3 regions of the Novosphingobium sp. NBM11 genome follow, and region 3 is predicted to be linked to each of the others. Evidence: riboswitches for the same ligand, from Rfam matches in the RefSeq annotation. Region 3 holds a riboswitch; each other region holds the start of a gene.
The links. Region 3 has a riboswitch for cobalamin ahead of F1640_RS22310 (TonB-dependent siderophore receptor). Riboswitches for the same ligand answer to the same signal wherever they lie in the genome.
Positions count from the first base shown of each region.

Region 1 (10,370 bases), on a different contig from region 3:
TATTCCGTGCGTGCACGAGATTCTGTTGCGGCGTCGCTGGGCGAAGGCAGTGGCTCAGCGTCGATTCTCTCTCCCAAGGCGTCAATCGCCTATCAGGTTACGCCGCATCTTGAACTCTACGCCAACTGGGGCCGTGGATTCCATTCCAATGATGTTCGGGGTGCGGTCAACAGGGACACGCCTGTTCCCGTTCTGGTTCGCGGCATTGGCAAGGAACTGGGAGGACGCATTCAATTCTCAGGGGTCACGTTAACCGCGACTTACTGGTGGCTGCATGTCGGCAGCGAACTTCGTTTCATTGGCGATTCCAATGCTGTTGAACCGTCGGGTGCCAGTGGGCGTCATGGCTATGAAATCGTCGCCTTCTGGCGGCCGTTCCCTTGGCTTGCGCTTGATGGAAACTATACCGCCAGCCATGCGCGCTTCGACAATGGCGATCACATCCCCAATGCATTCGAGAACGCGGCTTCAGCAGGTGCCGCCATCATTCTTGATCCCTGGGAAGCCAGCATTCGGGTGCGCCACCTTGGACCTTCTCCGCTTGTCGAGGACAACAGTGTCCGGGATCGGGGCAGCACGGTCATGAATGCCCGGGCCGCGTGGAAGGGCAAGAAGGTCGAGATATTTGGAGAAGTGCTGAACATCTTCGACAGCCGAGACAAGGACATCGCCTATTATTACGAGTCCTACATCCCCGCCTTTGATGCAGGTGCTCCGGTGGAAGGCCGGTTGAGCCGCGTGGTCGAGCCTCGAACTGTGAGGATTGGCGCAAAGGTCAATTTCTAGCGAAATCCCTTGATGGGCGGCGCTGCGGCACGTCTGCGGCACCGTCCTTCGTTTGTTCATTCCTCAATCGCCGAGCCAATCATGCCCCTCACGAAGACACTGCCGTCCCTGTCTCTGCGCCGACGAATTGGTGCCTTGTTTGCCGGATTGATCGCCGCCAACATTGGCGTCTGGGTCTGGGCATTCAGCCTGTTTCATGCACAGCCGTTGATGCTCGGCACCGCCGTGCTTGCCTGGGGGCTGGGCCTGCGTCACGCGGTTGATGCCGATCATATTGCGGCGATCGACAATGTGACCCGCAAGCTGATGCAGGACGGGCAGCGTCCGGTTTCGGTCGGATTCTGGTTCGCGATCGGGCATTCCGGAATCATTGCCATAGCATCGATCATCATTGCGGTGACGGCCAGCGCGCTGTCGCAGTTTGGCGCTTTCAAGGAAATCGGTGGCGTGATTGCAACCGTGATTTCCGCGCTTTTCCTGTTCACGATCGCCGGCATGAACCTGGTCATCCTGCGCTCTGTCTGGCGGACTTTTGCCCATGTTCGTGCAGGCGGCAGCTATGCCGAGGACGATCTTGATCTGCTATTGGGTGGGCGCGGTCTGCTTTCCAGACTGTTCAGGCCGATGTTCCGCCTCGTGAACAAAAGCTGGCATATGGCCCCGCTGGGGTTTCTGTTCGGGCTTGGGTTCGATACAGCAACCGAAGTTGCCATTCTGGGCATGTCGGCCAGCCAGGCCGCCGATGGCCTGTCGATCGGGACAATCCTGGTCCTGCCCGCCCTGTTCGCGGTCGGTATGGCCCTCATCGATACGGCGGACGGCGTGGTGATGCTGGGCGCTTATGAATGGGCCTTCGTGAAGCCGATCCGCAAGCTCTACTACAACATCACCATTACCCTGATCTCGGCCATCGTGGCGATTGTCATTGGTGGAATCGAAACGCTGGCCCTGATTGGCGACAAGCTGGCCCTTACGGGTAGGCCATGGCGGGTCGCCGCTGAACTGGGCGAAAATTTCAATGGTCTGGGCTTCGCCATCATCGGTCTTTTCGTGTTCTGCTGGCTGGCGAGTTACGCGATCTATCGCTGGAAGCGGTTCGATGAAATCGAGGTTTCGGTCGTTGCCTGACCGTCACTGCGTGGATCGTTGCGTCATACTCAGCCACGATGACCAGTCCTGCACCGTCTCAATCGATCTTGATGTCCGAATGCCGCTCGGGCTTCGCGTACATCACGGCGAGCGCGACGCGGCGATCCGGATGCTGATGGCTCGTTCCAACGGAACATTCGTTAAATCCAGAAAAAGTTGTGTCTTTGATCCGAATTCAAGGCAGGCTGCGGAAGATCTCGTCGATGCCATACGGAAACGGCTTTTCCGGATAGCGTGCAAGCCTGTCAGTCAACGGCAGGTCGAGGATATTCTCTGCATCACGTCCCGCGAGCGAACACGGTGGGCCAAGGACGGCCGCTTGGCCCTATCGGGGGCTTCCAGGATCAGAAAAGGCGTAACCGAAATAACGCTCTGGACTTATCCCTGCGATGCGATCGAGCGCCTGGCAGCCAACCCATCCGAGATAAGGCGATGGCGTAAAGAGGATGAAGCAACAACTTCAATTGGCTTGGCTGGCATTTTCGTCTAGAGCGCGCGGCGAAGGACCGGGGCAACCCGCCCTTCAATGATCGCGCCGGTGCCCCGCAAGGGGCTTAATCGGGAATGCGGTGCGGGAGCTTGCTCCCAAATCCGTGGCTGTCCCTGCAACTGTAAGCGGATAGCGCGATGCACATGCTCCTGAACACAGGAGCTGCCACTGGACAGCGCTTTGGCGCAAAGTCTGGGAAGGCGTGCATCAAGCTGTGACCCGCGAGCCAGGAGACCTGCCGGCGCACCGGTCGCTCTTGCCTGATCCAGGGGATGGTCACGGCACGGTAACTCTCCGTCTGAGCGACGAAGCTGTGCGGCTGGGGCTGCACGGCCGCGTGGTAACGGGTGCTTCATCGCGCCTGCCCGTTGCGATGCGCCGACCGGACTTGTCCGGCAAGCCCCGCCGTTTGTCGCTCTGGCGCGCGGAGGAATTGCTTGTGGCCGACCTGTCAAAGGTGCCTGTCACCATCATTACGGGCTTTCTGGGCGCGGGGAAAACCACGCTCATCAGCCATTTGATCCGCAATGCGGGCGGGCGCAGGCTGGCGGTGGTGGTCAACGAATTCGGCTCGCTGGGCGTGGATGGCCAGATTCTGGAATCTTGCGCCATTCCGGATTGCCCGGCGGAAAACATCGTAGAACTGGCCAATGGCTGCATCTGCTGCACCGTGGCGGATGACTTCATCCCCACGGTGGAAAAGCTGCTGGCGCTTGATCCGCGCCCGGATCACATCCTGATCGAGACATCGGGTCTGGCCTTGCCCAAGCCGCTGCTCAAGGCGTTTGACTGGCCCGCGATTCGTAGCCGGATCACCGTGGACGGTGTGCTGGCGCTGGCCGATGCCGAAGCGGTGGCGGCAGGCCGGTTCGCGCCCGATGTGGCCGCGCTTGACGCCCAGCGCGCCGCCGATCCCAGCATCGATCATGAGACGCCGCTTTCGGAAGTGTTCGAGGACCAGCTTGCCTGCGCCGACATGATTCTGCTGACCAAGGTTGATCTGGCAGGTCCGGAAGGTGTCGCCGCAGCGCGCGCGATCATCGCGGCGGAGCTTAGTCGCCCGGTTCCGGTGATCGAACTGACCGAAGGCGTGGTCGATCCGCGCGTGATTCTGGGCCTTGATGCCGCTGCCGAGGACGACATCGCCGCGCGCCCATCGCACCATGATGGAGATGACGACCACGAGCACGACGACTTTGACAGCACCGTCATCGCATGGGGCGAGATCGCCGATCCGGCAGTGCTTGTGGCGCGGATCGAAACGCTGGCGCGCGATCACCATATCCTGCGCGTGAAGGGCTATGCCGCCGTTGCGGGCAAGCCGATGCGGCTGCTGGTGCAGGCGGTAGGCGCGCGGGTGCGCCACCAGTACGACCGCCCGTGGCGGCCTGACGAGCCGCGCCGCACCACGCTGGTCGCCATTGCCGAGCACGATCATGTCGATGCAGACGCCATTCGCGCGGTGCTGCTGGCGTAAGGCGCGGGCCATGCACGTCATTTTCCGCGAAACGCACGGGATGGAGGAAACCGCCGTCCCGCAGGATCTGGGGCAAGAGCCTGCGGATCTGGTGGTCCTGTCCTTTTCGGACAGCGACCTGGGCGCATTCGCGGCGGCATGGCATCAGGCCCGCGCGGGCGATGTGGCGTTCCCTTCGCTGCGGCTCGCCAATCTGGCGGCGCTGATGCATCCGCTGTCGGTCGACACGTATGTCGAGCGGACACTTTCGGGTGCAAAGGCGATCCTGATCCGGCTGATCGGCGGCACGCCCTATTGGAGCTACGGGCTGCAACAGGTCGAGGCGCTGGCCCGGTCGCGCGGCATCGCCCTGGCCGTGCTGCCCGGCGACGGCTGGGAGGACGCGCGGCTGGATGCGGTTTCGACCGTGCCGGTGCCTGCATTGCGCGAACTTGCGCAGTGGTGCGATGCTGGCGGTGCAGGGGCGGCGCAGGCGGCGCTTGCCGCGCTGTCGCAGCTGGCGGGGCTGATTGATGCCCCCGCCCGGACATGCGATCCGCTGCCGATGGCGGGAGGCTGGCATCCCGGCTTTGGCGTGGTCGATCCTGAAGCCTTTGTGCGCGATCCGGCAAGGCCGCTGGTCCTGATCGTGTTCTATCGTTCTTACCTGACCGCCCACGATCTGGACCCGTTTGCCGCCCTGCATACCGCGTTCGAGCAGCGCGGTTTCGATGCATTGTCGATCTTCGTCCCCTCGCTGAAAGCCCCGCAGGTGCGCGAACAGGTGGACCGCTGGGTGCGCGGACTTGGCCCGGTAGCGATCATCAACGCTACCGCTTTTTCCGCGCGGGGCGAGGACGGCGCCACCCCGCTTGATGGCGCGGGCGTTCCCGTGTTTCAGCTGGCGCTGGCCACGTCCGGGCGCGCGGGATGGGCGGCGGCGTCGCGCGGGCTTTCCCCCGCAGACATTGCCATGCATGTGGTGCTGCCCGAAATTGACGGGCGGGTGTTTGCAGGCATCGCCAGCTTCAAGGAGGCGGGGACGCGCGATCCCGCGCTTGGCTTTGCCCGTACCATCCATCGCGCCGATGCCGGCCGGATCGAAGCGATCACCGCGCGGGTAGCGGGCTGGATCGCACTTGCCCAAACGCCGGTTGCCGAGCGGCGGGTTGCGCTGGTCCTGTCGACTTATCCCGGCAAGGCATACCAGATCGCCCACGCCGTGGGGCTGGATGCGCTGGCTTCTGCCGAGGCGATCCTGGCCGATCTGGCCGAGGCGGGATATGCCACTGACGCGCAGGCCGGACTGGCAGCGCTCCTTGAATGCACACATCAGCACTGGCCGCTGGCAGAGTACCGCAAGGCGTTGGCAGCACTGCCCGATACCCTGCGCGCTGAACTTTTCGCCGCATGGGGCGAGCCGGAAGCCGATGCTGCCGCCGCCGATGGCGCGTTCCGTTTTGCCGCGCTGCCCATCGGCAACGCGCTGGTAGCCTTGCAGCCCGAACGCGGCGAGCGCGCCCATCGCGACGGCGACTATCACGACCTGTCCCGCTGCCCGCGCCATGGCTATGTGGCGTTCTACCTGTGGCTGCGCCAGCGAAGCGTGGACGCGCTGGTGCATGTCGGCGCACATGGCACACTGGAATGGCTGCCGGGCAAATCAGTCGCGCTGTCCGATGCTTGCTGGCCCGAGGCGCTGACCGGCGCGATGCCGGTGATCTATCCGTTCATCGTCAACGATCCCGGCGAAGCGGCGCAGGCCAAGCGCCGGATCAGCGCGGTTACGATCGGGCACGTTCCCCCGCCACTGGTGCAAACGCAAAGCGGTGCGGGGCTGGCCCGGATCGAGGCGCTGCTGGATGAATTCTCCAACGCTGGCGGGCTGGACCCGGCCCGCCGCGACCGTCTGCAAGTGAACATCCGCGACGAAGCGCGCGTGCTGGGACTTGAGGCGGAACTGGGCCTTGATGACGCGGCCACGCTGGTCGAGGCGATCACCCGGATCGACCGCTTCGTTTGCGATGTAAAGGACAGCCAGTTCGGTGGCGGGCTGCATGTGTTCGGGCGGGGAGATCAGGGCGCAGCCGAGCGGGCCGGATTGCTGGCGGCACTCGACGGACGCCGCGTTCCGCCCGGTCCCTCCGGCTCCCCCTTTCGCGGGCGCAGCGATGTGCTGCCAACCGGGCGAAACCTTTATGCGATAGACCCGCGCGCCGTGCCTTCACGCGCGGCCCATGCCCAAGGGGTGACACTGGCAGAGGAGCTGATCCGGCGGCATCTGCAGGATCACGGCGATTATCCGCGCGGGCTGGTGCTCGATCTGTGGGGATCGGCCACGATGCGCACGGCGGGCGAGGAATTCGCCATGGCGCTGCACCTGCTGGGCGCAAAGCCGCTGTGGGACACCGCGTCCGAACGGGTAACAGGCATCGAAATCCTGCCGCTGGCGCTGCTGGACCGGCCGCGTATCGATGTGACGTTGCGGATTTCCGGCCTGTTCCGCGATGCCTTTCCTGCGCTGCCGATACTGTTTGGCCAAGCGGTGCGCGCGCTGTGTTTGCGCGATGAACCGGCGGACTGGAACCCGTTTGCAGGGCAGGCTGCGGCACCGCGCGTCTATGGCCCGGCCCCCGGCAGCTATGGACTGGGTCTTGGCGATGCAGCCGAGGTCTATACTGAAGCGGCCCGGCGCGCTGCTGGTGAGGCATGGCTGGCGGCATCGGACCATGCGTTTGACGCAGCCTCCGATGCGATCGGAACCTTTGCCGATCCTGACGGCCTGCGCCAGCGTGTTGAAGGAGCGGACGCCTTTGTCCATCTTCAGGACTTGCCCGAAACCGATCTGCTGCTGGCCGCCGATTATGCCGCGCACGAGGCGGGCTTTGCCGCTGCCAAGGCGCTGATCGGTGGTTCGGCGGCGCTCTACCACCTCGACAATCGCGATCCGGGGCGCACCGTTGCGCGCACCCTGACCGAAGAGATCGCCCGCGTGGTCCGCGCCCGCGCGGCGCACCCAGGCTGGGTGGCGGGCATGATGCGGCACGGCTTTCGCGGGGGGGCAGAACTGGCCGCGACGCTGGACCATATGGGTGCCTTTGCGCACCTTTCAGGCAGCGTACCGCCGCATCTGTTCGACCTTTATCACGACGCGACACTGGGCCAGACCGATGTTCGCGCATTTCTTGAACGCGAGAATCCGGCTGCGCTGGCGGCGATGGAAGCCCGCTTTGCCGCGCTCCATGCCGCCGGGCTGTGGCAGACCCGGCGCAATTCCATCCTCGCCAGCCTGCCAAGGCTTGAGGACAGGGCATGAGCAGTTTTGCGGTGAAGGGCTGGTGCCCCGATGCCTGGCACCCGATGATGGCGGGCGACGGGCTGCTGGTGCGGGTAAAGCCTCGGCTTGGCCGCCTGACGCGGGCGCAAGTGCTGGGCCTGTGCGATGCCGCCGTGGTGCACGGCAATGGCCTGATCGACATGACCGCCCGCGCCAATCTCCAGCTTCGCGGGGTGCCTGAAACTGGCTGGCAGGCGCTGCTCGACCGGTTGCTTGTGCTGGATCTGGTGGACCCTGACCCTGTCATCGAACAGCGGCGCAACATTCTGGTCGCGCCGGATTGGCGCGCCGGTGATGACAGCCACCGCATTGCGGGCGCATTGCTGACCCGGCTGGATGAGTTGCCCGATCTGCCCGGTAAAGTGTGCTTTGCCATCGATGCCGGTCAGACCTGCATTCTGGGTGGCGAGGCGGGCGATTTCCGCATTGAGCGCGGCGGCGATGGCGGTCTGATCCTGCGCGCCGATGGCCGCGCCACCGGTATGGCGGTTGCTGCTGGCAGGGAAGTGGACGCGCTGATCGCGCTCGCCCACTGGTTTGCGGCCAGCGGCGGCGCGAAAGCGGGGCGCATGGCGCGACACCGGCTGGTCCTGCCCGAATGGGCCTGTGGCGACATTCTGCCCGCGCCGTCGGCTGCTTGCATCGTGCCGGGCCTTCATGATCTGGGCCTCCGTGATGGGAGTTGGGCCTATGGCTTGCCGTTTGGCCGGATAGAGGCGCGGATACTGGCCGGGATGGTGGAAGCATCGCCCGCCGCAGCGGTGCGGATCACGCCGTGGCGTGTGCTGCTGGTGGAAGGCGCGCCTGCCGTTTGCGCCGGTGGGCTGATCGATAATCCTGCCGACCCGCTGCTGCATGTCGATGCTTGCCCCGGCGCGCCCTGCTGCCCGCAGGCCTCGGTTGAAACCCGCGATCTTGCCCGCCGCCTTGCACCGCATGTCGCCGGGCGGCTGCATGTTTCGGGCTGTGCCAAGGGCTGCGCCCGCCAGCGCGCCGCCGATGTCACGCTGACCGGCCGCGATGGCCTGTTCGATCTTTCCCTGAACGCACCCGCCGGTGCGTTGCCAGTTCGCTCTGCGCTCAGCCCAGCCGAGCTTCTCGCCCATTTCGGAGCCGCTTGATGCCCCATATCTATGAAACCGATGGCGCGGCCATCTATCGCCAGTCTTTCGCCACGATCCGCGCCGAAGCCGATCTGGCGCCCTTTTCCGCTGATGAGGAACCGGTGGCGGTGCGCATGATCCACGCCGCCGGGATGGTGGACCTTGCCGCGCATATCCGCTTCTCACCCGGCTTTGCCAGTGCGGCGCGGGCGGCGCTGGCCGCTGGCGCGCCGGTGCTGTGCGATGCGCGGATGGTGTCCGAAGGGATCACCCGTGCGCGGCTGCCTGCTGATAATCAGATCATCTGCACCCTGAATGCGCCGCAAGTGCCCGACATGGCGCGGGCAATGGGTAACACCCGCTCTGCCGCCGCACTGGAACTGTGGCGGCCGCATCTGGCAGGCGCGGTGGTGGCCATCGGCAACGCGCCAACCGCGCTGTTCCATCTGCTGAATATGCTGGAAGATCCCGATTGCCCGCGCCCTGCGGCGATCATCGGCTGTCCGGTGGGCTTTGTCGGCGCGGCGGAATCCAAGGCCGCGTTATGGGCCGCGCCGCCGGTGCCGTGCTGCATCGTTGAAGGGCGGCTGGGCGGCAGCGCGATCACGGTTGCTGCGATCAACGCTTTGGCGAGCGGCAACGAATGAGCGCGGCCCTTTCCTGCGGGACGATCCACGGCGTGGGTTTGGGTCCGGGTGCGCCCGATCTGTTGAGCGTTCGCACCGACCGGCTGGTGCGCGGCGCCCGCCACGTGGCCTATTTCCGCAAGGCCGGGCGGCCGGGTCAGGCGCGGCGGATTGTTGAAGGAATGCTCCGCCCCGACGTGATCGAAATCCCGATGGAATATCCGGTGACGACCGAGATTCCGTTATCCGACCCGCGCTACAACGACTGTCTTTCCGCTTTCTATGCCGAATGCACGCAGCGATTGGTCATGCTGGCGCAGGCAGGCGAAGACGTGGTCGTGCTGTGTGAGGGCGATCCGTTTTTCTACGGTTCGTTCATGCATTTGCACACCCGGCTGGCGGGCACGGTTCCGGTGGCAGTGGTGCCGGGTATCACCGGCATGGCCGGGGCGTGGAACGCAACCGGCATCCCGATCACCTGGGGCGACGATGTGCTGACCATCGCGATGGCGACCCTGCCCGAGGATGAACTGGTGCGACGCATCCGCGATACAGATGCGCTGGTGGTGATGAAGATCGGGCGCAACCTGCCCAAACTGCGCCGCGCGGTGGCCGCTGCCGGGCGCGAGGATGCGGCATGGCTGGTCGAACATGCCGCCATGCCAGGTCAGCGGGTCACGCGGCTGATCGAGGCCGAAACGGTCACGCCCTATTTCTCGATCCTGCTGATTCACGGCCAGGGGCGCCGGCCATGAGTGCCGGGGCCATGAGCGGCTGGCTGGCCATCGCCGGTCTAGGGCCGGGCGACGAGGCGCTGATTACGCCCGAAGTCACCGCCGCTCTGGCCGGGGCAAGCGATGTCATCGGCTATATTCCCTATGTCGCCCGGATCGCCCCGCGCGCCGGGCTGACACTGCATCCGTCCGATAACCGGGTGGAGCTGGCCCGGGCCGCCCATGCGCTGGACCTCGCGGCGCAGGGGCGGCGCGTGGTGGTGGTATCATCGGGCGATCCGGGCGTTTTCGCGATGGCCGCCGCCGTGTTCGAGGCGCTGGAGGCAGGCCCGGCCCACTGGCGCGATCTCGACATCCGGGTGCTGCCCGGCATCACCGCGATGCTGGTCGCCAGCGCGCGGGCGGGGGCGCCGCTGGGTCATGATTTTTGCGCGATCAACCTGTCGGACAATCTCAAGCCGTGGAATTTGATCGAAAAACGGTTGCGGCTGGCGGCAGAGGCGGACTTTGCTATGGCCTTCTACAACCCGAGGTCAAAAGCCCGGCCCGAAGGTTTCGAACGTGTACTGGACCTGCTGCGCGAAGTGTGCGGCCCGGATCGCCCGATCCTGTTCGCCCGCGCCGTATCGACGCCGGACGAGCAATTGCGGATCGTACCGCTGGGTCAGGCCCGTGCAGACATGGCCGAC
Region 1 covers NZ_VUOG01000001.1:510,066-520,435, reverse strand. The annotation lists gene F1640_RS02530 (TonB-dependent receptor domain-containing protein) at 1-786, shown strand, start outside; gene F1640_RS02525 (HoxN/HupN/NixA family nickel/cobalt transporter) at 868-1,914, shown strand; gene F1640_RS02520 (hypothetical protein) at 1,907-2,425, shown strand; cobalamin riboswitch at 2,455-2,683, shown strand; gene cobW (cobalamin biosynthesis protein CobW) at 2,865-3,902, shown strand; gene cobN (cobaltochelatase subunit CobN) at 3,913-7,197, shown strand; gene F1640_RS02505 (cobalamin biosynthesis protein CobG) at 7,194-8,339, shown strand; gene F1640_RS02500 (precorrin-8X methylmutase) at 8,339-8,968, shown strand; gene cobI (precorrin-2 C(20)-methyltransferase) at 8,965-9,702, shown strand; gene cobJ (precorrin-3B C(17)-methyltransferase) at 9,714-10,370, shown strand, end outside.
Region 1: it holds a riboswitch for cobalamin, as region 3 does, so the genes downstream of both, cobW (cobalamin biosynthesis protein CobW) here and F1640_RS22310 (TonB-dependent siderophore receptor) in region 3, are expected to answer to the same signal.

Region 2 (10,370 bases), on a different contig from region 3:
TATTCGATCATCCAGAAGGGACCGATCAAGGCCGCCTACGAACAGGCCGGCATCGTGCCCGGCCAGATCACGCGGCTACCGTTGCCGGGCATGCAGCAACCCGCCGACATGCCCCGCAGCCTTGCCGAGTTCGCGGACCGTCTGGCCGATCTGCCGCTCGTCTATGAACCCGGCACGCAATGGAGCTATTCGGTCGCGCTCGATCTGCTGGGCCGCGTGATCGAGGTGGTATCGGGCCAGCCGTTCGACCGCTTCCTGCACGATCGCATCTTCGGCCCCACGGGCATGGACAGTTCGTGGTTCCAGGTGCCGAAAAGCGAAGTCGGCCGGCTGACCTCGAACTACGGCGTGCTCGGCGGGTTCGTGGTGCCGCTCGATCCGGCGCCGTCCTCGATCTATCTCGATCCGCCGGCGTTTCCGTTCGGCGGCGCCGGGCTGGTGAGTTCCCCGCGCGATTACGATCGTTTCCTTACCATGCTGCTCGGCTATGGCGTGATCAATGGGCGGCGCGTGATGAGCGAGGCGGCGGTGCGGCTGGGCACCAGCAACCTGCTTCCCGCCGGCACCGCCACCGACGGCACGATGATCGCGGGCGGGGGCTTCGGCGCCGGCGGGCGCGTGGGCATCGGCGTGGATGCGGGGACGTATGGCTGGGCCGGCGCCGCCGGTACGATCGCCTTCATCAACCATCGCGTGGGCAACCGGGCGGGCCTTTATACGCAATACATGCCCTCCGAAGCCTATCCGGTGCAAAGGGACTTCCCCAAGGCTGTGATCGCAGACCTGTTTCGTGGAAAGAAAGCCGCATGAACGGAACCACCATCGCCTTTGCCGGCAGCGCGCTCGACCGGGCGGACCATGTCCGCTCCGATCCGGAAAAGCTTGCCGGGTTGATGAACTGGCGCGCGCGCCTGCTGCGGCTGGACGGGCTGGACCCGCTGCTCGCGCCCGAAGGCGGGCTGGACTGGGGCACGCTGGCCGATGCCGATCCGCAGGCCGAACTGGTGTTTCTGGGGCTGACCGAGGACGGACGCGGCTGCTTCGCCGAAGTCGCGCCGCGTCTGGTGGGCAGTGTCGCGCCGCCCAACCCGCGCCTGTGGCAGGCGATGACGATGCTGGGATCGCAGGATCTGGCGATCTATGGCGGCGCGCGCAGCCTGGTGGACTGGCACGCCCGGCACCGCTTCTGCGCCCGCTGCGGCCATGCCACCGTGCTCGCCAAGGGCGGCTGGCAGCGTTCCTGCACGAACGAAGCGTGCAAGGCGGAGCACTTCCCGCGCGTCGATCCGGTCACGATCATGCTGGTGGAGCATCAGGGCAACCTGCTGCTGGGCCGCCAGCCGCGCTTTCCCCCGCGCCGCTTCTCGGCGCTCGCCGGGTTCGTCGAACCGGGCGAATCGATCGAGGGCGCGGTGGCGCGCGAAGTGCAGGAGGAAGCGGGCGTGATCGTGCGCGATGTGACCTATGTCGCCAGTCAGCCGTGGCCGTTCCCCTCGTCGCTGATGATCGGCTGCCACAGCCTGACCGACGATCCCACGCTCACCGTCGACACCACCGAACTGGAAGAGGCGCGCTGGTTCACCCGCGCCGAAGTGCGGGCGGCGCTGGACGGCGATGAGGAAGGGCCTTTCATCGCGCCCCCGCAGCACGCTGTGGCGCGGCACCTGCTGGAATGGTGGATCGCCCGATGACCGCGCCCGCTACGCCAAAGCCGGTGACGATCGACATCTGGTCGGACGTGATGTGCCCGTGGTGCGTGATCGGCTACCACCAGCTGCAAAAGGGGCTGGCCATCCTGGGCGACGAGGTGACGGCGACGATCCGCTTCCACCCCTTCGAGCTGAACCCCGACATGCCGCCCGAAGGCGAGGAGCAGAGCGCGCATATCATGCGCAAGTACGGGCGCAGCAAGGAACAGGCGGCGGAAGGCCGCTCGCAATTGCTGGCCATCGCCGAACGCGCCGGCGCCAGCCTGTCCTGGTCGGGCGAGGGCACGCCGCCGCCCGCGATGATGTGGAACACCCGCGCCGCGCACACGCTGCTGGTCCATGCCTTGCGCGATTACGATGCGGAAACCGAAGTGCGGCTGAAGCTGGCGCTGTTCGCGGCGCATTTCCAGCACCGCCGCAACGTTTCGGACCATGCGGTCCTGCTCGATGTGGCGGAAAGCGCGGGGCTGGACCGCGCCCGCGCGCAAGCCGCGCTCGACGATCCGGAACTGGCCGCGATCGTCGTGGCGGGCGAGCAGCAGGCGTGGGACTGGAACATTTCGGGCGTGCCGGCAATGGTCGTCAACGGCAAATACCTGATCCCCGGCGCGCAGGAACCGGACGTCTATGCCAACGCCCTGCGCCGCGTGATCGCGCGCGAGGCGGCGGCGGGAGCCTAGGGCGTGTGGCAAATGCCGGAATGGGCTGCCGCTATCGGGTATTCGCGAAAATCAGTTTCCGCGACCAAACAGCAGTACAATCCCTGCAAAACCAATACCCGATCCTAAAATCAGGCCGATGGTGGCGTTCGTCATGGTGATCCAATATGCAATTGGCCGCGACGCTCGAGAGTACACCTGCCCCTTCACGGGAAGCTGTCGATCCGTAAGTCCAGCGTAAAGCCGATTGATCATGAAACCGACAAGACCGAAGCCGACAAGCGCAAGAACAAAATCGCCAAACAATCTGTAACCCTCGTCATTCGAGCAACGCTTGTTATCAGGCTAGCGCCAGCGCCGCCACAAGCATGAAGGGGCTTCTTATGCCCAAAGCCCGGAATATTCTGGTTTCCGAAACGCCGTGCCACACTCTCCGTCGCGGAACTCCTCCTCACCCTACCCCTGCGGTTGCGCGATCCACTTGCCGCTGTTCTGGTATTCGGGCCGGATTGCGTTGGAGCCGGGCAGGTTCGCTCCCGCCGGACTGGACCCGGCGGGTTGTGAACCGGTGGCCGGCGCGCCCGGCAGCCGGTTGCCCGCGCGGAACACGGCATCGCCGCCGCGCTGCTCGATCGCCGGGGCATAGGCGGGCGCGGTGGCGTGGGGCAGCGGCATTTGCCCGAACGCGGCGGACGTTGCGGCCGGCACCGGCGCGGCCTGCTGCTGGAGCGCGGCCAGGCGGCCGTCCTCGTAGGCGCGGGCGAGCGCGACCGGATCGGCGATGTCGGTGGGGGCGGGCGTCCAGGTGCGCGGATGCGGCGCGGCGATCGGCTCGCCTCCGGCATAGACCGCGTTGAACGCCGCCGGGCGTCCCGCGCCGCCGCTCCAGCGGTAGAAGCGATGGGCGCCGATCGTGCCGATGAAGGCCAGGCTGTCGGCCCAGTAGGGGTGGATCGCGCTGGTGTGATAGTGCGTGGCAAGGCCCACCGGGGCATAGACGTAGCCCGCCAGCGCATCGCGGGCCACGCGCCGCGCGCGTTCCCAGAACGCCACCATCGGCCGGCGCGCCAGCGATCCGTCGCAGGCGAAGCTGAACTGGCAGCCGGGCCGTTCCGATCCCTGATAGACCACGCCGCACACGGTATTGGGGAAGGCTGGATGCGCCACGCGGTTCAGCACCACTTGCGCCACCGCGCGCTGGCCGCTGTCGGGTTCCGAAGCGGCCTCGTAATAGATCGCCGCGGTCAGGCACTGCAGCGCGCGCCATTGGTCCTCGCCGCTGCCGCGCGCGAAGATCGGCCGCGCGGCGGGGCCGGCGGGTTCGACGGCGGACGCGACTTCCTCGTCATCGCGGTGCGCGGCCCAGGCCTGTTCGGCGGCGTTGGGCGCGATCAGCCCGGTATCGTCGGGCGAGACATAGTAGAAGGCCGATCCGGGAAAGCTTTCGCCCGCCTGCTCGAACGGCTGCAACGGGCCGGCCTCGGCCTGCGCGGCGGCGCGGTCGATCCCGCCGGGGCTGCCCCAGCCGATGGGGCCGAGCACCATCGCGAACAGGCCGATCGTGGCCACGCCCGCCAGCCGCTGGCGCAGCATCGACGGGGTCCGCAGCCGGCGCCGCACCGAGACCATGTCGCGCCGGCGGATGCGCGCGGCAAAATCGCGCGGGCGGGGCACAAGGGGGGCGGGATCGGCCGCTTCCGCAATGGCGTTGGCGGGAAGGTGATCGCGGCGCGTCTCTGCGTCGCCCGTGCGCACGTTCTCCTCCGCAGCCGGGGGCAAGGCCCCGGTCGGAAGGGTGAACGGACGGTAGGCGATTTCCAGCGGCATCGGGTCTTGGACGCGTTCCTTTGCTCTCCTGCGCTAGCGCGCGCGGACAGGTCCCGCACGCACGGCGTTCGCGCCGTCCCAAGGCGGCACAGACCCGCGTCATAGGGTGAATCGGTTAAGACTCTTGCTCGTGCCCCCGTTCGGGGCTACGCGCCGCAGCGACGCCACCGGTGCCCTTCAACGGGCCTAGAGGGAATCCGCGAAGGACCAACACGGTCCCCAACCGGAGCTGCCCCCGCAACTGTATCCGGCGAGCGCCCTGTCCACGATGCCACTGGCCGCACGGCCGGGAAGGCGGGCAGGGGGCGATGACCCGGAGAGCCAGGAGACCTGCCGGTGTGTGGTCGTTCCGCGGCCGGGCGGGGTGTACCGGGCGCACGCGTCGCGAGTTCCGCCCGTTGGCCCGGCGGTCCTCCCGCCATGAACGGCAGTTCGTTCATGGGCTGGGAGTCTGAAGAATGCCGGGCAAGTATCTGTTTTTCCTTACCGCATCCCTGTTGGCCGCTGCGCCGGCGCTGGCGCAGGACGATATGGCGCAACCCGCCGCGCCGGCCGTCTCCGCCGATGCGCAGATCACCGTGCTCGCCACGGGCAGCAAGCTGCGGCTCGACCAGACCGGGCAGGCCGTCACCGTCATCACCGCCGAGCAGATCGCGCAAGTGCAGGGCGCTGACCTGACGCGCGTGCTGGAGCGCGTGCCCGGTCTCACCTTTTCGCGCAACGGCGGTCTTGGCGCCTTCACCGGCGTGCGCCTGCGCGGGTCCGAATCCGAACAGGTGCTGGTGCTGATCGATGGCGTGCGCGTGGAGGACGTGTCCTCGCCCTCGGGCGGCTACGATTTCGGCAACCTGTTGACCGGCGGAATCGACCGCATCGACGTGCTGCGCGGCTCGAACTCCGTGGTCTGGGGCAGCGCCGCGATCGGCGGCGTCATCGCGGTGACGACCAAGGAAGTGAACGGCGCGGAGGCCAGCGTCGAATATGGCGCGAAGGAAACGGTCTCCGCCGATGCCGTGGCCGGTGTGGCCAACGATCGCTATGCCTTCTCGCTCAACGGCGGCTACGCGCGCACCGATGGCGTTTCCGCCGCCGCGGTCGGCACCGAGCCGGACGGCTACCGCCAATGGCGCATCGGCGGGCGCGGGCGCGTGAACCTCACCCCCGATCTCTCGCTCAACGCCGTCGCGCGCTATGCCGACAGCAAGCTCGATATCGACGGTTATCCGCCGCCGACTTACACCGTGTTCGGCGACACGCCGGAATACCAGAAGACCCGCCAGTTCTCCGGCCGCGCCGGGTTCCACTATGCCGGCAGCGCGCTTACGCTCGATGGCGGCTATGCGCTCGCCGATACGCGCCGGAACTACTACGATCCCACCTACGGCGCCGATCCGCAGTACGGCTACAAGGGCCGCAGCCAGCGCGTCGACCTGACCGGCCGCATCGCGCTGCCCGCGCATGTCGCGCTCGATTTCGGCGGGGACAGCGAATGGACGCGCTTCTCGTCCAGCTTCGACGCGCAGCACAGCGCGCGCCTGTCCAGCGGCCACGCGCTGCTCGGCTGGTACACCGACCGGGCCAGCCTTGCCGCCGGCGTGCGCGTCGACGATCACAGCCGCTTCGGCACGCAGGCGACGTTCGGTGCCAACGGCAGCGTCCGCGTGGCGCAGGGGCTGCGCCTGCGCGCCAGCTATGGCGAAGGGTTCAAGGCGCCCACGCTCTACCAGCTCTATTCGGACTACGGGAACCAGGGGCTCAGCCCCGAACGCAGCCGCAGCTACGACGCCGGGGTCGAATACACCACGGCCGATGGCGTGTTCCACGCCTCGGCCACCTGGTTCCGGCGCGATACGCGCAACCTTATCGCCTATGTATCGTGCTTCTCGGCCACCAGCCCGTTGTGCGCGGACGGGCGCTTCGGCTTCTACGACAACGTCGGCAAGACCCGTGCCGAAGGCGTGGAACTGGAACTGCGCGCCGATGTCAGCCCCACGTTCCGGGCGCAGGCGGTCTATACCTATGACCGCGCCCGCAACCTGACCGTGGCGGACGCGAACTACGGCAAGGCGCTCGCCCGCCGCCCGCGCAACGCGCTGACGGTTTCGGCCGACTGGACCTCGCCGCTCGCTGGCCTGACCCTGGGCGCGGACGTCCGCCTTGTCAGCGACAGCTTCGACGATGCGGGCAACCGCACCCGGCTGGATGGCTACGAGCTGACCACGCTGCGCGCCAGCTTGCCGTTCGGGGATTTCTTCGAACTGTTCGGTCGGGTCGAAAACCTGTTCGATGAAAAGTACCAGACCTCGGCCGGATACGGCACCTGGGGCCGCTCCGCCTTCATCGGCGCGCGGGTGCGCTATTAACGCGGGCGGCTCCTTGCCTTCTTCCACCCCACCGGCCTTGTGGCGGTGGGGCTGGAGGCTGGCGTTGCTGGCGGTTCTTTCCGCTTGCGCGCCGGCCACGCCTCCGCCTTCGGCCACGCGCGCGCACCCCGCGATCGTTTCGCTGAACCCGTGCAGCGATGCGATCCTGGCCGAAGTGGCCGATCCGGGGCAGGTACTGGCGCTGTCACACTACAGCCGCGATCCCCGATCGAGTTCGATGGACGTGGCGCTGGCCCGGCGCTTTCCCGCCACACGCGGCACGGTGGAGGAAGTGCTGGCGCTCCATCCCGATCTCGTGCTGGGCGATACGTTCCTCGGCCCGGCTGCGCGCGAGGCCTACGGTCGCCTCGGCATTCCCGTCACCCAGCTTCCCATCGCCATGACCGTGGCCGACAGCCGCGCGCAGGTCCGCCGCATTGCCGCGCTGGCGGGGCATCCGGAGCGCGGCGAGCGGCTTGTGGCGCGGATCGACGCGGCGTTGGCCACTGCCGCGCCGCCGGCGGGCACGGCCCCCGTGCCAACCGTCGTCTGGCAATCGGGCGGGATCGTGCCGGGCGAAGGCACGCTGATCGCCGATCTGCTGCGGCATACCGGCTTCGCCAGTTTCAGTGCCGCGCGCGGGATGCGCCAGGCGGACGTGCTGCCGCTCGAACGGATGCTCGCCGATCCGCCACGCCTGATCCTGATCGCGTCCGACGCGCACGGCGATGGCGATCGCCGGCTGCACCATCCGGTTCTTGCCGCGCTGGACGGCACGCGGCGCGAAACGCTCGCGCCCGGCCTCCTCTATTGCGGCGGCCCCACGATCATCCGGGCGGTAGCGCGGCTAAGGGAAGTGCGGGCTTCGCTATGACCGTGCGTCCGGTTCCCCTCCTGCTTGCCGCGCTGGCGCTCGCCGTGCCGCTCTCGTTGCTCGCGGGGCAGGTTTGGATCGATCCGCTGGCGCCGGCCGCGCGCAACGCCCTGCCGATCCTGATCGAACTGCGCCTGCCGCGCGCAGTGCTGGCGCTGCTCGTCGGCGGCGGGCTGGGCGCGGCAGGCGCGGCGATGCAGGGCTACCTGCGCAATCCGCTGGCCGATCCGGGGCTGTTCGGCATCGCGCCGATGGCGGCGCTGGGCGCGGTGCTGTCGTTCTGGACCGGCTATGCCGCGCAAGGCTGGCTGCTGCCGCTGTTCGCGCTCGCGGGCGCGGCGCTGGGCATGGCGTTGCTCGCGCTGATCGCGGGGCGGACCGGCGGGGTGGCGCTGTTTACGCTCGCGGGAATGATGATCGCCAGCCTGGCCGGCGCGCTCACCAGCCTCGCCATCAGCCTGGCCCCCAATCCCTTCGCGCTCAGCGAGATCGTCACCTGGCTGATGGGCGCGCTGGCCGATCGCGGCTGGCCCGATGTGCTGATCGCGCTGCCGCCCACGCTGCTTGGCCTGCTGGTGCTGTGGCGCACCGGGCCGGCGCTCGATGCGCTCATGCTGGGCGAAAGCGCGGCGCGCTCGCTTGGTGTCGATCCGGCGCGGCTGTTGTGGCGGATGGTCGCTGGCGTGGGCCTCGTCGTCGGCGCGGGCGTGGCGGTCGCCGGGATCATCGGGTTCGTCGGCCTGGTCGTGCCGCACCTCGTCCGTCCCTTGACCGACCGCCGCCCCTCCGCGCTACTGCTGCCGAGCGCGCTGGCCGGGGCGCTGCTGTTGCTGGTGGCCGATTGCCTGTGCCGCCTGCTGCCGCTGGCGGGCGGCGAACTGCGCCTTGGCATCGCGCTCAGCCTGATCGGGGCGCCGTTCTTCCTGCGCCTGCTGCTGGCGATGCGGCGGGAGATCGCGTGATGCTCGCCGCCAAGCAGGTATCCGTTCCCGGCCGGCTGGAGGCGATCACCACCGCGCTGCGCCCCGGCCAGATCACGGCGATCTGCGGCCCCAACGGCGCGGGCAAGTCCACGCTGCTCGCCTGCCTCGCCGGGCTGCACGCGCCGACGGAAGGCGTCGCGCTGCTCGATGGCCATCCCGTCGCCACGCTGCCGCCGCTCACCCGCGCGCGCGCCATCGGCTTTCTGCCGCAGGACGGCGCGGTCGCCTGGGATGTCACCGTGGAAACGCTCGTCCGGCTCGGTCGCCTGCCGCACCGCGCCGGACCCGAAGCGGACGCCGCCGCCGTGCGCGCCGCCCTGGCTGCTCTCGATCTCGCGGATCTCGCCGCGCGCCCGGTGTCCGCCCTGTCCGGCGGCGAGCGCGCCCGCGCCCTGCTGGCGCGCGTGCTGGCGGGCGAACCGGGCTGGATACTCGCCGACGAACCGCTCGCCAGCCTCGATCTCGCGCATCAGCTTGCCTTGCTGGCCCGCTTCCGCATCCTCGCGGGGGGCGGAACGGGGGTGGTCCTCGTACTCCACGATCTTGCGCAGGCGATGAACCATGCCGATCGCGTCCTGATCCTCGATCACGGGCGCCTCGTGGCCGATGGGCCGCCCGAAACGATGCTTACCCCCGCGATGATCGGAGAAGTGTGGGGCCTTGATGGCCATTGGCTGGGCGAGCCGGGCCGCAGGGCGCTGGCCTTCTCGCCGTCCTGACCGCGCCAGGCCCTTCTACTGGTCGCCGCTGAACGGGGGCGGTGCGAAGATTTCCACAATCGCGGTGCCGGCGGGCGCAGTCTTGCCGGACATGGTCTGCGCCGTGATTCCGGCACCGGCCAGCGCGTTCGGCAGGGCCTCGTCGTGCGCGTCCTCGGGCATGGCGATGCGCACGTGGGCAACGCCCCAGCGCTGCAACGCCCAGATCGCGACACCGGCGGGAATCGTGTCGGCGGGGGCTCCCTCGGTGGTCAGTGCGATACGCAATTCCGGTGTGGCGGGCGGGATCACGCGCACGCTCCAGCCTTCGGCGGCATCGGTGGCGATGCGTTCGGCCCGGAGATAGTCGGCCAGCTTCCAGCCGGGCGCGGCAACCGGTTGTATGTTCACCGCGCGTTCGGTCCGGTTGATCCACAGCGCGGTGGTGGGCAGGCCGATGCTCGCGCGGATGCGGGCATAGGGCGGCACGTCGGCGGCGATCCCGGCGGCGGTGCGTTCCATCGCCGCGTCGATCATGGCGCGGGTTTGCGAGGGCAGGTCGGCGGCCAGTACCTGCTGGAGATTGACCGAGACCGCAGGCCCGACTTTGGCGGCAAGGAGATCGTGGACGCGCTGTTCGCCGTTCGCCGCATATTGCGGGGCGATGACGACCGCATTTATCGAGGGATCGCCGAACAGGGGCCAGTGCGCGTCCATTTGCGCGATGCTGGTGCCCCGCTGGCCTGAAACCTGCTCGATCGCATTCCTCGCCGACGAACGCAGCGTGCCCTCGCGCTTCACCTGCACCAGCGTCATGGCCAGCGGGGTGGCCAGCGCGAGGAACGCGGCAATCCCGGCGACAGTATGCGCGGTGGTCCACTGCACGTTCTGCAATGGCCGCGCCGCGCCGGAGAGCCGGGCGACCAGCGCGAAGGCAAAGGCGATGGCCGAAAGGTTGGTCAGGAACAGCAGCAGCGCGCCCAGTGCGAAGGTGGGTTGCAGCGTGGCGATGCCATAGCCGACAGTGGTCAACGGTGGCATCAGCGCGGTGGCGATGGCCACGCCGATCGCGGTTCCGCCCTTGCCCATCACCGTGGCGTACCCGCCGGCGATGCCCGAAAGCAGCGCGACGGCAAGGTCGAGCAGGGTGGGTTGCGTGCGGGCGAGAAGTTCGGGCGTGGCGTTGCGGATCGGGCTGATCCAGGTGATCAGCATCCCGGCGGCAATGCCGATCGCCGCGCCCACCAGCACCACGCG
Region 2 covers NZ_VUOG01000001.1:1,365,819-1,376,188, reverse strand. The annotation lists gene F1640_RS06525 (serine hydrolase) at 1-810, shown strand, start outside; gene nudC (NAD(+) diphosphatase) at 807-1,691, shown strand; gene F1640_RS06515 (DsbA family oxidoreductase) at 1,688-2,389, shown strand; gene F1640_RS06510 (hypothetical protein) at 2,441-2,674, opposite strand; gene F1640_RS06505 (cell wall hydrolase) at 2,825-4,195, opposite strand; cobalamin riboswitch at 4,347-4,548, shown strand; gene F1640_RS06500 (TonB-dependent siderophore receptor) at 4,654-6,558, shown strand; gene F1640_RS06495 (ABC transporter substrate-binding protein) at 6,623-7,432, shown strand; gene F1640_RS06490 (iron ABC transporter permease) at 7,429-8,394, shown strand; gene F1640_RS06485 (ABC transporter ATP-binding protein) at 8,394-9,134, shown strand; gene F1640_RS06480 (DUF389 domain-containing protein) at 9,150-10,370, opposite strand, start outside.
Region 2: it holds a riboswitch for cobalamin, as region 3 does, so the genes downstream of both, F1640_RS06500 (TonB-dependent siderophore receptor) here and F1640_RS22310 (TonB-dependent siderophore receptor) in region 3, are expected to answer to the same signal.

Region 3 (10,370 bases):
GGGCCGTTCAATGGCGGACTGACCGTGGTGAGCGGGCGCAAGAGCAGCGAAAGCGGCGTCAATCCGAAGTTCGGCATTTCCTACAAGGTCGCCCGTGAGAACCTGCTCTATGCTTCGGCCGCGAAAGGCTTCCGCCCCGGCGGCCCCAACCGGTTCCAGATCAATCCCGTCCTGTGCGCGGCCGATCTGAATGCGCTGGGCCTGACGCGCGCGCCCGACAGCTTTTCGTCCGACAATCTGTGGACCTACGAGGTCGGCACCAAGAACACGTTCGGGAACGTCGTTACGTTCAACGCCGCCGCATTCTATTCCGACTGGAAGAAGATCCAGCAGCAGCTCAACCTGACGAGTTGCGGCTTCGCCTTTACCGGCAACGCGGGAACGGCTGAAGTGAAGGGCGCGGAAATCGAAGGTCAGGTCCGTCTTTCGCCCAGCTTCCAGATCGGCGGCAATGCCACCTATACCGATGCCACTATCAAGAACGCCGCACCCGGAACGACGGCGCGGGATGGTGACATGGTGCAGGCCGTGCCGAAATGGATGGCGAGCGCCTACGCCGCTTTCGCGCACGATCTGTCCAACGGGTGGCGCCTGAACATGCGCGGCGAATACCAGTACCAGAGTCGCGCGCGCCGTTCGTTCGATCGGGTGCTCTCGATCGTCTATGCCAACGCCGTGGCCGGCACCACACCCAACGCGGCCGAGTTCCGGCAAGGCTTCGATGTTGTCAATCTGTCGGCCTCGCTCGGAAAGGGCGGGACGGAGGTGCGGCTCTATGCCAACAACCTGCTGGACGCGCGACCGCTGATCGATCTCGACCTGACGGCCGGGTCCGACCGCGCGACGACGATCCGGCCCCGTACGGTTGGCGTCGAACTGCGGCAGCGCTTCTGAAGCCGCATCATCGCAGGGAACAGGGTGTGACTGAAATGCACGGGACAGCAAGGAACACGTGGTTCGGCAGGGGATGGCTGGGCATGTCCGCCGGGATCATTGCGGGGCTGGCGGGCTGGCACGCCCTGGCCGGCACACAGGCGCCTGATCCGCAGTGGGCGCTCGAAACCGCTTATCACTATCCCGAAGGGCAGATCGATGCCGCCAGCGTGGGCAAGCTGGGGGTCGCCTGGGAGTTCGACGGCTTCGTGGTGCGCGGGCGGACCAATCGCGGCGTGGAAGCCACGCCGGTAGTAGTCGATGGCGTGATGTATGCCACCGGGCCGTGGAGCGTGGTCTATGCGCTCGATGCGCGGACCGGTCGCCTCCTGTGGCAGTACGATCCCGACGTCGACGGATCGTTTGCCCGGCGCACCTGTTGCGACGCGGTCAATCGCGGCGTCGCCGTGGTCGATGGCACGGTCTATGTCGCCACGCTCGACGGCTATCTCGTGGCGCTCGACGCGAAGACCGGAAAGCCGCTGTGGAAGGCCGATACGATCACCGACCGGTCGCGCAGCTATGCCATCACCGGCGCGCCCCGCGTGGCGGGCAATGTCGTGGTGATCGGCAATGGCGGCGGCGAGATGGGCGTGCGCGGCTATGCCAGCGCCTATGACCGCCGCACCGGCAAGCTGGCATGGCGCTTCTTCGTGGTGCCGGGCGATCCGCAGGCCGGGCCGGACGAAAGCCCGGACGTGACCGAGGCGCGCAAGACCTGGGACCCGCATTCGGCCTGGGACCTGGGTGGCGGCGGAACGCCGTGGGATTCGATCGTCTACGATCCGGACACCAACACCGTCTACCTCGGCACGGGCAACGGATCGCCCCACCCGCTGTGGTTGCGCAGCCCGGCGGGTGGTGACAACCTCTATCTGTCCTCGATCGTCGCGCTCGATGCGGATACCGGTCGCAAGAAGTGGCACTATCAGACCACGCCCGGCGATAGCTGGGACTACACCGCCACGCAGAACATGATCCTGGCCGATCTCGATATCGGCGGGAAGCGGCGCAAGGTCATCATGCAGGCGCCCAAGAACGGGTTCTTCTACGTGCTGGACCGCCTGACCGGCGAGCTGCTGTCGGCCGAGAAATACACCACGGTCACCTGGGCCGATCGCGTCGATCTCAAGACCGGACGGCCGGTCATCTCCGATCAGTCGAACTTTTCGGAAAAGGCCAAGCTGGTCTGGCCTTCAGAAGCCGGCGGACACAATTGGCCGCCGATGTCCTACAGCCCCGAAACGGGACTTGTTTATATTCCGGTCCTCGAAGCGCCGATGATCTTCTCGATGGCCCCCACGCCCTATCGCCCCTACAGCAACGTGCAGGGATCGGTCGGCGCTTTCCCGACCGTGGCGTCCTGGGGCGGAACGCAGGATGCCAGTGTGCTGGCGGGCCAGCCCGCGCCGCGCTTCGAACAGGTGCTGAAAGCCTGGGACCCGGTGAAGCAGAAGGTGGCCTGGACCTCTCGCGTCATGCCGTTCTGGAGCGGCGGGACAATGACCACCAGCAACGGCCTGGTCATGCAGGGGTCGGCCGATGGTTATCTCAACATCTATGACGGGCGCAGTGGCACGCTGCTGCACCGGATCAATATCGGCACCGGTATTCTGGCTTCGCCGATGAGCTACACGATCGATGGCACTCAGTATGTTGCGGTCGCGGCCGGGTTCGGTGGCGCGATGAATCGGTCATTTTTGCCGGGATGGGCGGCGATGGACCGGGTCAACGCGCCGCGCCTCCTGGTCTTCCGGATCGGAGGTGACCAGCCCAGGCTGCCGCCGCGCGTTGTGGCAACGCCGCTTGTGCCCGCTCCCGCAAGGTTCCGGGGTAGCGAGGAGCAGGTCAGGCGTGGGCAGCAGCTTTTCGCGCACAATTGCCTGCGCTGCCACGCTTCGGCAGACAGCCCTGGCGGCTACCCGGATCTCTGGAAGATGGCGCCCGAAACGCACGAGGTGTTCGAGCAGATCGTGCTGGGCGGCGCCTATTCTTACGCGGGCATGGCCTCGTTCGCCGATGTGCTGAGCAAGGACGATGCAATGGCGATCCATGCCTATTTGGCCGCGCCGGTGAAGAAGGACGAAGCCGGCGCCAAGACCATGCACTGATCGGGGCATTGAGCGGGGAATAAAGGATGCGGATTTTCTTTGTTGCTCTGGCGGCCATGGCCGGATGCTTGTTCTGCACGGGCATACCGGCGGCGGCGCAGACGGTGCGGCCCATGCTGGCGCTGCAGGATGCGATCCGCATGGCGGCTTCGGCTGCCAGCAAGGCCAGCGCCATGCAGCGCGCGGTGTCCATCGTGGTGGTCAACCGCGAAGGGCGCGTGATCCTGGCTCAGCGGATGGACGGGGCTTCGTTCGTGAGCCTCAAGGTCGCGGAAGGAAAGGCGATTACTGCGGCAGCGGTCGGTGTGCCGACGCGGATGCTGGAACAGCAGGTCGATGGTGGGAAGCCCGCTTCCTTGTCGGTTCCCGACGTGGTGATGGTCACCGGCGGTCTGCCGATCGCATCGGCCTCCGCGGTTATCGGCGGGATCGGCGTGAGTGGCGGCGCGCCCGATGAAGACGAGACCATCGCGCAGGCGGGGCTGAGCGGAGGTTCGAAAGCGGATTGAGCATGGCCGGCGCCTTCGCAGGGAAGGTTACCGCAGCGGGTTGATCCGGCCGAGCGCACCGTTCGCCCAGCCAAGGATATCCTCGCCGCCGTTGTCGAACAGGTCGTAGACCTCGCCCACGAGCAGATCGTGGGTTCCATAGGGCACGCGCTCGCGAATGTCGCAGAAGATGTTCGCGGGCGCCCCTTCGATGAACCAGACCGGCCCGTGCTGGTGCCAGTCATCCTGCGCGAAGCGTTCCTCGCGCGCGGCCGCACCGGCGAACGGCGCCATGTGAGCGTCATGCGCGTCATGCAGCAGGTTGATGCAGAAACGCCCCGCGCGGATCATCGCGTCGTGGCTCGATCCCGACCGGTTGACGCAGATGGCCATGGCGCAGGGATCGAGGCACACCGGCATGATCGCTGACATGGCGAGGCCGACGGGTGCGTTCGTTGCGGGATCGAAGCTGGTGACGATGCCCACCGGCGCGGGCATGTGCCGCAGCACGCGCTTGAGCCGGCTGTCTATGGTCGTGGTCATGTTGATTGCCATCGATTGCCTGCCTGATCCCGGGATGCGAAACTGCGCCGGATTTATCGCATCGCGCCACGCGGGTTATATGCGATCTGCGCAGGAATCGTCCGTCTTCATGTGCAGGACCCAGCCGGGTCATGCCCCGAACAGGCTGGCGACAGCGGCGGGCGAGGAGGGGAAATAGAAATGCATGTAGGTGGCGTGCAGCGATCCCTGCCGGAACAGGGCTTCGCCGGTCCGGCCGCCGGGGTTTTTGGCCCGGGTAACGGGGGATAACGGGGTATCCATCCTGGAATAGTGGAACGTGTGGCCGCGCAGGCTGCCCGCGGGCAAGGCCATGTCCTGCAATCCCAGCGCGGCAAGGCTCGCCTGCATTGTCGCCCGGCCCGGCATCAGGCCCAGCATCGGGGCGTGCGCGCCTTTGCCGTCGTCCAGTGCCTCCAGGCAATAGAGCATGCCCCCGCATTCGGCGAGCACCGCCTTTCCCGCCGCATGGTGCGCGCGGATGGCATCGCGCATGGCGTGGTTGCCGGCCAGCCGGTCGAGGTGAAGTTCCGGGTATCCGCCGGGCAGCCACAGCGCGTCGAATGGGGGCAGCGTGGCATCGGCGAGGGGCGAGAAGAACGCCAGCGTGGCGCCCATCGCGCGCAGGCAATCGAGGTTGGCGGGATAGAGGAAACCGAACGCCGCGTCCTGCGCGACGGCAATCCGCAGTCCGGCGAGATCGCGTCCCGCGGAGGTGTGGGCTTCGTGTCCGGCGAAATCCACCGGCGCCGGCAGCCAGCAGGCGTCGCCCGGCAGCGCGGCGGCCGCCCGGTCGATGCGCCCGTCGAGATCGGCGATCTCGTCCGCCTGCACCAGCCCGAGATGGCGCTCGGGAAAGGCGATCCCGGCATCGCGGGGCAGGGCGCCCAGCCACTGCACGCCGCCGCGCAGGCTTTGGCCGAGCATGGCGGCGTGACGCTCTCCCGCAACGCGGTTGGCCAGCGCCGCGATCACCCGCACGTCGTCGCGGTAGGAGGCAAGCCCATGGACCAGCGCGCCGAAGCTCTGCGCCGTGGCGCTGCCGTCCACCACCGCCAGCACCGGCAGGCCGAAGCGGGCGGCCAGATCGGCGGCGGACGGATCGCCGTCGAACAGGCCCATCACCCCTTCGACGAGGATGAGATCGGCCTCGCGCGCGGCATCGGCTAGCAGGCGGCGGCATCCGGCCTCGCCCACCATGAACAGGTCGAGCTGATAGACCGGCGCGCCGCTCGCCCGTTCGAGGATCATCGGATCGAGGAAGTCCGGGCCGCACTTGAATACGCGAACCTTGCGCCCGGCCTGGCGGTGACGGCGGGCCAGCGCCGCCGTCACCAGCGTCTTGCCTTGCCCGGATGCCGGCGCGCTGACCAGCAGGGCCGGGCACCGCGCCGCCTTCACCGGTCGATCCCTTCCTGCGCGCGCACGCCGTCGCGGAAGGCGTGCTTCACGTCGCGGATCGCGCTGACGGTGTCGGCGGCGGCGATCAGCGCCTCGTCGGCGGCGCGGCCGGTGATGACGACGTGCTGCATCGCCGGTCGCGCTTCCAGCGCGGGAATGATCTCGTCGAGCGCGAGATAGCGATAGGTGACGAGGTAGGTCAGCTCGTCCAGCACCACGAGGCTGATCGCCGGATCGGCCAGCGCGGCCCTGGCCTTTTCCCAGCCGGCGCGCGCGGCGGCGATATCGCGCTGGCGGTCCTGCGTTTCCCAGGTGAAGCCTTCGCCGCACTTTTCCCAGATCACGTCGGGATGGCGCGAGAAGAAGGCGCGCTCGCCCACGTTCTCGGCCCCCTTGATGAACTGGAACACGGCCGCCTTGCGACCGTATCCCAGCGTGCGCGCGACCATGCCGAAGGCGCTGGAGGACTTTCCCTTGCCGTTGCCCGTCAGCACCAGCAGCAGGCCCTTGTCGCGCGTGGCGGCGGCGATTTTGGCGTCGACCACCGCCTTGTGCCGGCGGGTGCGCTCGCGGTGCGCGTTGTCTTCGGACCCGCTCACCGGCGCTCGCTTTCGCGCAGCTCGGGCCGGATCAGGAACAGCAGCGAGAACGCGGCGGCGGCCAGGCCGCTCCAACCGAGCGTCGCCCACAGCGTCGACGGGAAATAGCGCCCGATGCGGGGCAGGAAGCCCGCGAGTGTCGGATCGGCGAAGCGGCCGCCGAGGAAGTAGAAACCGCCGCTCGAAAGCAGTTCGGACGCGAACGTGGCGCAGATCAGCAGCACGGCCATGATCGGCAGGGCGGCCAGGCTTTCGCCCAGCCGGGCCTGCGCGTACCGTCCGGCCAGCCACATCACGCCATAGGCGGGCACCAGCATCCCGTAGGCGGGCGTAAAGCAGAAGGCCGACTGGCCGAACCAGCCGATCACCACCACGTCGATGGCATAGCCCAGCAGGAACAGCGCGCCGAACGCGGCCGCGCGGCGGACGAAGAAGCCGAGCACGAAGAAGCTGGCCAGGCTGGTATCGGGCAGGTGGATGACCTGGCTCAGCGAATGGCTGCGCGTGATGAGCATGACGAGGGCGAGAAGCCCGAAGACGGACAGTTCGAACCGGGTATTACGGACCATGAGGGGTCTCCTGAACGGGTTGGATTTCGCGTTGTGGCCGCGCACGCGACCATCGGCTGCGGCGCGGGGGCCTTTGCGATGCGCGGGCGGGCGCGGAACCGAAAGCTCGGGGCCGGGGCGCACGCCTGCTGCGGTTGTCGTGGATGTCAGACGCAGTTCATCACAGGCCCCCTTCGGCAACAAACGCACTTATGTCGTCCGCCAAGGGAGAAGCCCTCGTCCGCCCGGTGCATCCCGCCCGCGCGAAGGAACGACGATAGCGGGCCGGTTTCCTGACTTCCCGGATCATCGCGCCTGTCGCCGCCTTCTCAGGGCCGGAACCCCAATGGCATGATGGCGATGCGCTCACCGGTCACAGTTGCGGGAGCAGTGCCGGATTCGGCGGATTTCCGCCGGCCGGACTTCCCGATTAAGCCCTTTCGGGCACCCGTTACGCCGCCGGTGATAAGCGAACCGGTGCGCTGCCGCAAGCATTCGCGCTTGCGGCAGCGCCGGCGCGAAGCTATCCGCCGCTCTGCGACAGGTTCCCCGGAAGGGGATCAAAAGGGAACGGGGTGCGAAACCCCGGCTGCCCCTGCAACTGTAAGCGGCGAGCCGACCGGCCATCACGCCATTGGGACTTCACCGTCCTGAGAAGGCGGCCGGACCGGCATTGACCCGTGAGCCAGGAGACCTGCCTGACGCGGTCGTTCTTCGTTCGGGCAGGGTGCACCGGACGTTCGAGGTTCCCGCGCCAAAGGCGGGACGATCCCTCGCGCAACGACAGCCACTGCCTGCCGGGAAGACCGTGCGGGAAGCGTCGTCTCGTGCCCTCCGGCCACCTCGCCGGGGCGTCGCGCGGCGGGCGTTTTCCTTGCGGTCCGAGCGGCAGGTCATCGCCGTTCGTATCCAGGGAACCGCACCATGCGCCTGACCCGTTGTTCCGTTGTTTCTGCCCTTTCCCTTTCGCTGGGCCTTCCCGTGGCCGCCCATGCTGCCCCTTACCCCGAAGATCCGGCCCCTGACGCCGTTCCCGACACCTCCATCGTCGTCACCGCGCTGCGCACGCCGGTCGCGCAGGATCGCGTCTCCTCCACCGTCACCGTGCTGGACGAGGCGGCCATCCGCCAGGCGCAGCCGCTGGCCGTGACCGATCTTCTGGTCCGCACGCCGGGCATCAGCCTGTCGCGCAACGGCGGTTACGGCGCCGCCACGTCGCTGCGCATCCGTGGCGCGGACGCTGGCCAGTCGGTGATGGTGATCGACGGGATGCGCCTGTCCGATCCTTCCGCCACGTCCGGCGGCTATGCTTTCGCCAACCTGCTGGTCGATGACATCGAACGCATCGAGATCCTGCGCGGTCCGCAATCGATCCTGTGGGGCAGCGACGCGATCGGCGGCGTCATCAACGTGACCACGCGCCGGGCGGAAAAGCCGCTGGAAGGCGGCCTGGCGGTCGAGGCGGGCACGCACGATACGGTGAACGCGCAAGCCGGCGTCGGCGGCACGGGCACGCTGGTCGACTGGCGGCTGTCCGCCTCGACCTTCTCCACCGACGGCATTTCGGCGCGCAGCAACGGCACCGAGCCCGACGGATACCGCCGCACCTCCGCCAGTGGCACAGCCACGGTCAAGCTGACGCCGAACCTGTCGCTGGACCTGCGCGGTTACTGGGCCGACGCGCGCAACGATTTCGACAGCACGGCGGGCGATTCGCTCATCTATGGCCGGACGAAGGAATGGTCGGGCTATGCGGGGCTCAATCTGGCGCTGCTCAATGGCCGTTTCACCAACCGGCTGGCGGCGATGCAGACCGAGACGGACCGCGAGAACTACGACCCCGCCCGCGCGATCCGTCCGCTGAACTTCGATGCCCACGGCCGCGTCCGCCGCTTCGAGTACCAGGGATCGCTGCGCCTTTCCGACGCGGTGCAGGCGGTGTTCGGCGCCGAGCGCGAGGAACAGCGGATGACCACGGCCTCGCCGGGCAACAACACCGCGCCCTACACACTGGTGCCCCAGACCGCTTCGACTGACAGCCTCTATGGCGAGCTGCGCGCGACGCCGCTTGCCGGGCTGACGCTCAACGGCGGCGTGCGCTACGATCACCAGTCGCGCTTCGGTGGCAACACGGTGTTCAGCGCCGGCGGGGTCTATACACCCAACGCGGGCAGGACGGTGCTGCGCGCCAGCTATGACGACGGGTTCAAGGCTCCGTCGCTCTACCAGCTGTTCAGCCTCTACGGCAACGCGGACCTCCGGCCCGAAAGGGCGAGGGGCTGGTCGGCCGGCTTCGAGCAGACGCTGGGCAGCGTGCTGCACGGTTCCGCGGCATGGTTCGAGCGCGACACCGACAACCTGATCGACTTCGCCTATTGCCCCACCAGCGGCGCGCTGCCCGCGTCCTGCTACGTGCCCAGCACCACCACGACGCGCTTCGGCTATTACGCCAATGTCCGCAAGGCGCACGCGCGGGGCATCGAACTGAGCGGGGATGCGCGGATCGGCGTGCTGTTCGCGCAAGCCAACTACAGCTGGATCTCCGCGCAGGACCGGTCGCCCGGCGGCGCCGACTTCGGCCGCCAGCTTGCCCGCGTGCCGCGCCATCTCGCCGATATCGAAGGCGGGATCGAGCTGCCGCAAGGGGTGAAGGCCAGCGTGGCCGCGCGCTACGCCGGCGCAACGTTCGACCGCGCGGGCAGCCGCGCGACCCTGCCCGACTACTGGCTGGTCGACCTGCGCGTGCAGTGGCGCGTGGCTGGTGGGCTGACGGTCCATGGCCGCATCGAAAACCTGGCCGACCGGCACTACGAGACCGCCAGCGGTTACGGCAGCCTGGGCCGGACGGTCTACATCGGCCTGCGGAGCCGGTTCTGATGCTGCGCGCGGTTGCAGCGGGGCCGGCAGTGGTGGTCTGCTCCACCTGCCGCCTGTCCGCCGACCGGCGCGAGGACGAAGGCGGGCGGCGCGGTGGCGCGCTGCTCGCCGAGGCCTTGCGGCAGGTTCAGGCACAGGAACCGGCCCTTGCCGGCGTGGCGGTGCAGGAAATGGCCTGCCTGTTCGCCTGCCAGCGCCATTGCACGGTCCATATCCGCGCGCCCGGCCGGATTGGCTACGTGCTGGGCGGCTTCACGCCCGACGAGGCGGCGGCCCGCGCGATCCTGAGCTATGCCGCGCGCCACGCCGAAAGCAGGGAAGGCGTGGTGCCCTATGCCGAATGGCCGGAAGGCGTGAAGGGGCACTTCATCACGCGCACGCCGCCTGAAGGCCATGTCTGCCCATGATTGTCTGCCCATGATCCGCTTCCAAGATGCGGCAGCGTTCGGCGCCGCGCTCGACGCCTTGCCGCGGCCCGACGATGCCGCGCTGGCCGCGGCGCGCGCGCGGCAGGCGGTGCTGACCAAGCCGGCGGGATCGCTGGGGCGGCTGGAGGAGATCGCGCTGTTCATGGCGGGTTGGCAGGGGCGCGAACGGCCGGTGCTCGATCGGGTGCGGGCGACCGTGTTCGCCGGCAACCACGGCGTGGCCGCGCGCGGCGTCAGCGCCTTTCCCGTGGACGTGACCGCGCAGATGGTCGCGAATTTCCAGGCCGGCGGCGCGGCGATCAACGCGCTGGCGCGGGCGTGCGGCGCGGCGCTGTCCGTGGTCGCGCTCGATCTTGACAGCCCGACCGGCGACATCGCCAGCGCGGCGGCGATGAGCGAGGCGGAATGCCTCGCCGCGCTCAAT
Region 3 covers NZ_VUOG01000003.1:434,199-444,568, forward strand. The annotation lists gene F1640_RS22275 (TonB-dependent receptor) at 1-894, shown strand, start outside; gene F1640_RS22280 (PQQ-dependent dehydrogenase, methanol/ethanol family) at 978-3,044, shown strand; gene F1640_RS22285 (heme-binding protein) at 3,071-3,553, shown strand; gene F1640_RS22290 (flavin reductase family protein) at 3,581-4,075, opposite strand; gene F1640_RS22295 (cobyrinate a,c-diamide synthase) at 4,205-5,494, opposite strand; gene cobO (cob(I)yrinic acid a,c-diamide adenosyltransferase) at 5,491-6,093, opposite strand; gene F1640_RS22305 (hypothetical protein) at 6,090-6,662, opposite strand; cobalamin riboswitch at 6,907-7,108, opposite strand; cobalamin riboswitch at 7,167-7,358, shown strand; gene F1640_RS22310 (TonB-dependent siderophore receptor) at 7,566-9,518, shown strand; gene F1640_RS22315 (DUF1636 domain-containing protein) at 9,518-9,925, shown strand; gene cobT (nicotinate-nucleotide--dimethylbenzimidazole phosphoribosyltransferase) at 9,936-10,370, shown strand, end outside.